2 regions of the Neobacillus sp. NPDC097160 genome follow, and region 1 is predicted to be linked to the other one. Evidence: predicted binding sites of a transcription regulator. Region 1 holds the regulator's gene; the other holds the start of a gene.

What was found. The regulator Rex, encoded in region 1, represses fermentation and respiration genes when NADH is low (regulators of the CRP and FNR family bind a similar motif). The targets are predictions, from matches to a motif close to TTGTGAAATATTTCACAA.
Region 2: the regulator Rex is predicted to act here: its motif matches at 1,988-2,005, upstream of ACIQXV_RS03460 (DoxX family membrane protein).

The regions. Positions count from the first base shown of each region.
Region 1 covers NZ_JBIWDU010000022.1:87,248-90,399, reverse strand. Annotated here, with positions in the region: gene ACIQXV_RS25495 (ABC-F family ATP-binding cassette domain-containing protein) at 1-767, opposite strand, end outside; gene moaC (cyclic pyranopterin monophosphate synthase MoaC) at 938-1,435, shown strand; gene ACIQXV_RS25485 (redox-sensing transcriptional repressor Rex) at 1,470-2,129, shown strand; gene ACIQXV_RS25480 (YhbD family protein) at 2,240-2,863, shown strand; gene ACIQXV_RS25475 (polymer-forming cytoskeletal protein) at 2,876-3,152, shown strand, end outside.
Region 2 covers NZ_JBIWDU010000002.1:303,177-306,328, reverse strand. Annotated here, with positions in the region: gene ACIQXV_RS03470 (ABC transporter permease) at 1-120, opposite strand, end outside; gene ACIQXV_RS03465 (ABC transporter ATP-binding protein) at 110-1,216, opposite strand; gene ACIQXV_RS03460 (DoxX family membrane protein) at 1,394-1,906, opposite strand; gene ACIQXV_RS03455 (SRPBCC domain-containing protein) at 2,123-2,512, opposite strand; gene ACIQXV_RS03450 (SRPBCC family protein) at 2,547-3,002, opposite strand; gene ACIQXV_RS03445 (ArsR/SmtB family transcription factor) at 2,983-3,152, opposite strand, start outside.

The DNA of each region.
Region 1 (3,152 bases):
TTAGCGGCTTTTTGTTCAAGGTAAGAACTATAATTACCCGTAAACCGCGCGATTTGCTTTCGTGATACCTCATAGACCTGTGTAACAACCTTATCTAAAAAATAGCGGTCATGGGAAACAATTAAAATCGCGCCATCATAGCCCTGCAAGTATTGCTCGAGCCATGATAGGGTATCAATATCCAGATGGTTTGTGGGCTCGTCCAGAATTAAGATATCGGGTCTCGTTAACAGCAGCTTGCCAAGGGCTAGCCGGGTTTTCTGTCCGCCGCTTAAACTAGAAATCATTAGGGAACTTTCGAGAAAATTTAACCCATGCAGGACGGAGCGCATATCTGCTTCGTATTGATAGCCTCCCTGTTCCTTAAATTGCACTTGGAGCTGATCATATTCTTTTATAATTCTCTCGTATTTCACCGTGTTTTCGAACACATTAGGATCGGCCATTTGCACTTCCAGATTGCGCAGTGATTTTTCCATCGTGCGAAGCGGTTCGAAGACAGTCAACATTTCTTCCCAAATGGACAAATTAGATTCAAGGCCGGTATTTTGCGCTAAATAGCCGATCGTCACTTCTTTTGGCTTGATAATCTCACCGCCATCATGTGACAAGTGGCCGGCAATAATCTTCAATAATGTCGATTTTCCAGCGCCGTTTCGACCGACGAGGGCAACTCGGTCCCGCGTTTGTAATTCTAGCTTTATATTCGATAAAATAAGGTCAGCGCCATAATATTTTTGTAGTTGATTAACCTGCAACAAAATCATCTTTATTCACCTCTGTACATACTAGTAGTGTACCGTATAAAGGGAATGTCGGCAATAAAGCGCTAGTCTTTCAGTATCAGGCGATGTCTTTACTCAGATAAAAAAGTTCAAAGTTTCACACACATAAAAGGAAAAATAGTGTATTATTTTTGGATAGGAGGATATTTTTTATGGTAGAATTTACTCATTTTAATAAAGAAGGCAGAGCAAAGATGGTCGATGTCAGCGACAAACTGGAAACGGCACGTACCGCTCTGGCTCATTCCAGCATAACGGTTAGTAAAGAAATTTTTGAAAAAATAACCAATCATGACATGAAAAAAGGTGATGTTTTAGCAGTAGCTCAGGTTGCGGCAGTCATGGCGGCTAAAAAGACTTGGGATCTCATTCCGATGTGTCATCCAATTCCCTTAACAGGGGTAAATATCTCCTTTTCATGGGAAAAGGGTCAGCAAGAAAATTATCAATTACAAATTGCTGCAGCGGTTAAAACAAAAGGGAACACGGGTGTGGAAATGGAAGCGTTAACAGCCGCTTCAGCTTGTGCTTTAACCGTCTATGATATGTGTAAAGCAGTCGATAAAGGCATGGTCATTGGACCGACCTATTTAGTTGAGAAAACGGGCGGAAAAAATGGTGACTTTAAGCGAACTGAACAAGTGAAATGATCGTTAACTAAAATTTAAAGGGGTGTGGGAGATTATGAGTAATGAAACGATGAAGATACCACAGGCGACAGCCAAACGGCTGCCCCTCTATTATCGATTTTTAAAAAACCTGCATACTTCCGGCAAGCAAAGGGTCTCATCTGCGGAATTAAGTGAAGCGGTTAAGGTCGATTCGGCAACGATTCGCCGCGATTTTTCGTATTTCGGTGCATTAGGGAAAAAAGGCTATGGGTACAATGTCAATTACTTACTAACCTTCTTTCGTAAAACACTCGACCAGGATGAATTAACAAAGGTTGCGTTAATTGGCGTAGGTAATCTTGGTACGGCCTTTTTAAACTATAATTTTTTAAAAAATAATAACACAAAAATAGAATGTGCTTTCGATGTCGATCCGGCAAAAATGGGAACCAAAATCCGCGAGGTACCGGTTTACAATATGGATGAATTGGAAAAGGTGCTGACGGATGCACAAATATCAGTTGCGATTCTAACCGTTCCGGCTCCCGTAGCACAGATGATTACCGACCGACTTGTGAAAGCTGATGTGAAAGGGATATTAAACTTTACCCCGGCAAGATTAAATGTCCCTCCGTCCATTCGGGTTCATCATATCGACTTAGCAGTAGAACTGCAATCACTCATTTACTTTTTAAAGCATTATCCGACAGAGACAGAGGAAATAGAAGAATAAGTTGAAGTGGGTTATTCACAGAAAGTGGTGAATAGCCCTTTTTTTATTTTCAGTCTTTACATGCGTAACAGTGTTATGTTACATTATAAGACAGAAAGGGGTTTTTACTAATGAGCGAGGAGTTAATTTCTAAAAAGGATTTATTGGATATGGCAGGGATTTCGTACGGACAGCTATATCGCTGGAAACGAAAGGATCTCATTCCAGAGGAATGGTTTGTTCGAAAGTCAACGTTTACGGGCCAGGAAACATTTTTTCCAAAAGAAAAGATCTTAGAACGGATCGACAAGATTCAGACGATGAAAGAGAATCTTTCCTTGGATGAACTGGCAGATATGTTTTCTCCTAATGTAACAGAGTTACATTTCACTAATGATGAACTAGTAAAACGTAACATTGTTTCGGGTGCGGTTATGGACTTATATCTTGAGCATGAAAAGGGCGGATCACATTTTGATTTTTCAAGAATTCTTGAAGTCTATGTATTAGAGAAGCTGCTGCAATCCGGGGAAATTAACCTAGATGAAGGGAAAATGCTGCTTCAAGTCGTAAAGGATAATAGGGGATTAATCAAACAGAAAAACGGGGAAATCGTGCTGACAAGAAAATTGGGGGTTTCATCGTGCTTTTTACTCATAAATACGGAGGAAATAAAGTTTGAACAGGGAACGAAAATCGTTGTGCAGCTTTCTCTTGTGAAATGTATGGAAGAGATGAAAGCGAAACTATTATAAAGGAGAATGACCATGGATACGAAAAAAAGGGGAGACCTGAATCTTAACGGCTTTGGGTCAGCAAACGGCGGGGAATTTCACCATGTAACTATCAATGGAAAAGGAACAGTTAACAGCGATATAGAGTGTGTAGTATTTGAATGTCATGGTTCGGGTATGGTCAACGGGAATGTCATGACGAATAAAGCGAAGGTTAACGGAAACGGAAAAATTAAAGGGAATCTCGAATGCAAAATGTTAACAGTGGATGGAACAGCGAAAATTGAAAATAACCTCTATGTGGATCATT
Region 2 (3,152 bases), on a different contig from region 1:
ATTTCCCTCAATATCAAAGAAAGAGTAATATAGTACGAGCAAAATGGGTGCAATGACAAAAAGAGCAATCCAAAGGAAATAAGGAACCATAAATATACTGCGGGTTTGTTTATTTTCCATTGGATTCCACTTCCGTATAGGCTTCTAACCGCCGGTCAAATTCTTCCTCGGTTTCTCCGTGGCGCATAACATGAATGGCTTCAGGGTCAAAATAAAGCCCGATTTCATCGCCTACGGTTGCCTTTTTCGTGGAATGGACGAGCCACTCATTTCCGTCTTTATCATAGCAGCTGATTTCATAATGAACCCCGCGGAATAATTGCGAGTCTACGCGCACCTGGAGCTTACCGCGATCCAATGTGGTGATTTCTAAATCCTCAGGACGGATGACCACTTCAATGGGCTCATTCGTGTTTAACCCCTGGTCGACGCACTCGAACTCTCTGCCGACAAATTCCACACGATAATCCTCTATCATTCTGCCTTGGACAATATTGGATTCGCCAATAAAGTCAGCGACAAAGCGGTTAATCGGTTCATCGTAAATATCTGTCGGTGTGCCACTTTGCTGGATTTTCCCTTTATTGATGACAAAAATCTCATCGGACATCGCCAGTGCTTCCTCTTGATCATGTGTGACGAAGATAAAGGTAATTCCAAGGCGTCGCTGCAATTCACGAAGCTCATACTGCATTTCGGTACGCAGCTTTAAATCAAGCGCTGATAATGGTTCATCAAGCAGAATCACTTCAGGCTCATTGACAATGGCGCGGGCGATCGCAACGCGCTGCCGCTGCCCTCCGGACATTTCTCTGATTTCGCGTGTTTCATAGCCTGAAAGGTTTACAAAGCTAAGTGCTTCCTTTACCTTTCGTTCTATCTCCGGATTCTTCATTTTTTTGATGCGCAATCCGAACGCCACATTTTCAAATACATTTAAATGGGGAAAAAGAGCGTAATCTTGAAATACGGTATTTACCTGCCGTTTATTCGCAGGAACATGATTGATTTTTTTGCCGTTAAAATAAATTTCCCCTTCGGATGCTTCAGTAAATCCGGCGATTAACCTTAATATTGTTGTTTTACCGCATCCAGAAGGGCCAAGCAGTGTATAAAATTTGCCACGCTCTATCTCAAAGCTTACTTCCTTTAGGACAGGCGGATCGTTGTCATATTGTTTGGTTACATTTTTAAAATGAATAATGGCACCGTTCATAAAAGTGACCTCCTTCTTTCCAATTACATCTAGTCCCAAGCTGTTCCATTCGGGAATCATTATACAGGAAGAACCTGAAAATTCAATTACTACAATAAAAAAAACTTGCAAAAGGCAAGTTTTTCTAAAATAGATGAATTAGAAAAAGCGCCTTTGGCTCAGGCACTTTTTGTAGTACTAAACATTTTGTTTGAGCGTTTTGTTCCCTTTGAATGCAGTATTGCGGATGAACGGGATTACCCAGCGGTCAAGACCAATACGGCCGGCGTTAAATCCTGCGAAAAGAATAATGGCTCCGATGATAAGGTCTGTTGGAATATGAGATACTGTTCCAGCTAAGAAGAAAGAAAAGTTCATCACAAGTCCGAAAAACGCTGCTGCTGTTGTTAAGCATCCAAGAATAAGTCCTAATCCAATTAAAAATTCTCCAAGAGGAACAATCGTATTGAAAATATCAACGTTTGGTAATGCAAATCCTTTAAGGAATTCAACATACCAGCCATACACTACACTACCGTCTGGACCTTTTACTGGGTTCGCAATCACTGCTTTTAAATAACCAGAAGCATCAAAAGCCCCACTTGAAAGCTTACCCCAACCAGCTGTTAACCAAGAATAACCAAGAAATAAACGAAGAACTGTTAAAATTGCAGCGGCAACTTTATTTTCTCTTAACCAATTGACTACCATGTAAAACATCCCCTTGTTAATTAATTTTTATATATTAAGTACACTGTTAATATAACAAACTTATCTCAGAAATAGGGTATTTTGTTCAATGGTTCACAATTCTGTAAAAAGAATTTGAACATTTTATTAACACTTGTATTTGTTTTGTTCGATGAATAAAAAAACACATTATTTCAACTAGTTAAGTTTGAAATAATGTGATGAATTTTACCACTATTAACCTAAATATTTCTCTAATGGGGTCCAATAATTTTCTCCCCAGCCTACAGCAAGATGTTCTCCTTCTTCTTCAGGAAAACCAATATGCTCAAAAACCAAAAGGGTTTTGGAGTCTTGCTCCTTCAGTTCGAACATAGCGATCGAATAAACACCTTCTGGCCAGTTTTTTACTCGCCATGCTTGGACAACGCGCACACCTGGAACTAATTCAATGTTTCTTCCATGAATCATGCCGCCAAAGCATGAGAAGGTACCACCAGCATCCGGGCTAATTTCAGTTGGTGCACCCCCAGTCATTTCACTGAATTGCTTAGAATCCGACAGTACTTCATAAATGCGTCCTGGGCGCGCATTGAAAACTACTTCTTGATGAATGGTTTTAGTCATGTTATAACCTCTCCTTAAAATTTTTTAATAAAAATTAGTGCATCGCCACAACAGACCATGGGTCAATACCCGGGTCTTTGCTTTCCGCAAAATCTTTAATGCGCGGCATATAATGAGACCAGCCTTGCTGATGTGACGGAATTTCTTCGACTGGCAAATCATAATGAGTTAATACTAGGTTCGTCCCATTTTCTGTTGGCGTTAATCGGAATTCAACCTTACTTGAACCAGGAGGGACCATTTTTGATTTCTCCCAGCCCCAGGACATGACGATTTTTTCATAAGGCACTATTTCTACATATTCTCCCATGGCAATATCGCTGCCATTGACATCGATTCGATATTTACCGCCGATTTTTGGTTCGAGAAGGATTTGTCTCCCCATCCAGCGGACCATTTTTTCTGCATCCGTAAAAAAAGAAAATAATGTTTCAGGCCGTGCCTCGATAAAAATCTCTTTCGTAATGGTATCATGGTTTGTTTTCATCATTTTTTCTCCTTTCTTCTTCTTCAGCTGCTTCTTTCAGACGTAGTAAACTATCATCCCAAAAACGGTCAATGTACTGTTTTAATTCAGCAAAACCATCCCTTCTAATTCCGTAGTACCGTTTTGTTCCGTCTCTCCTGACTACAACGAGGC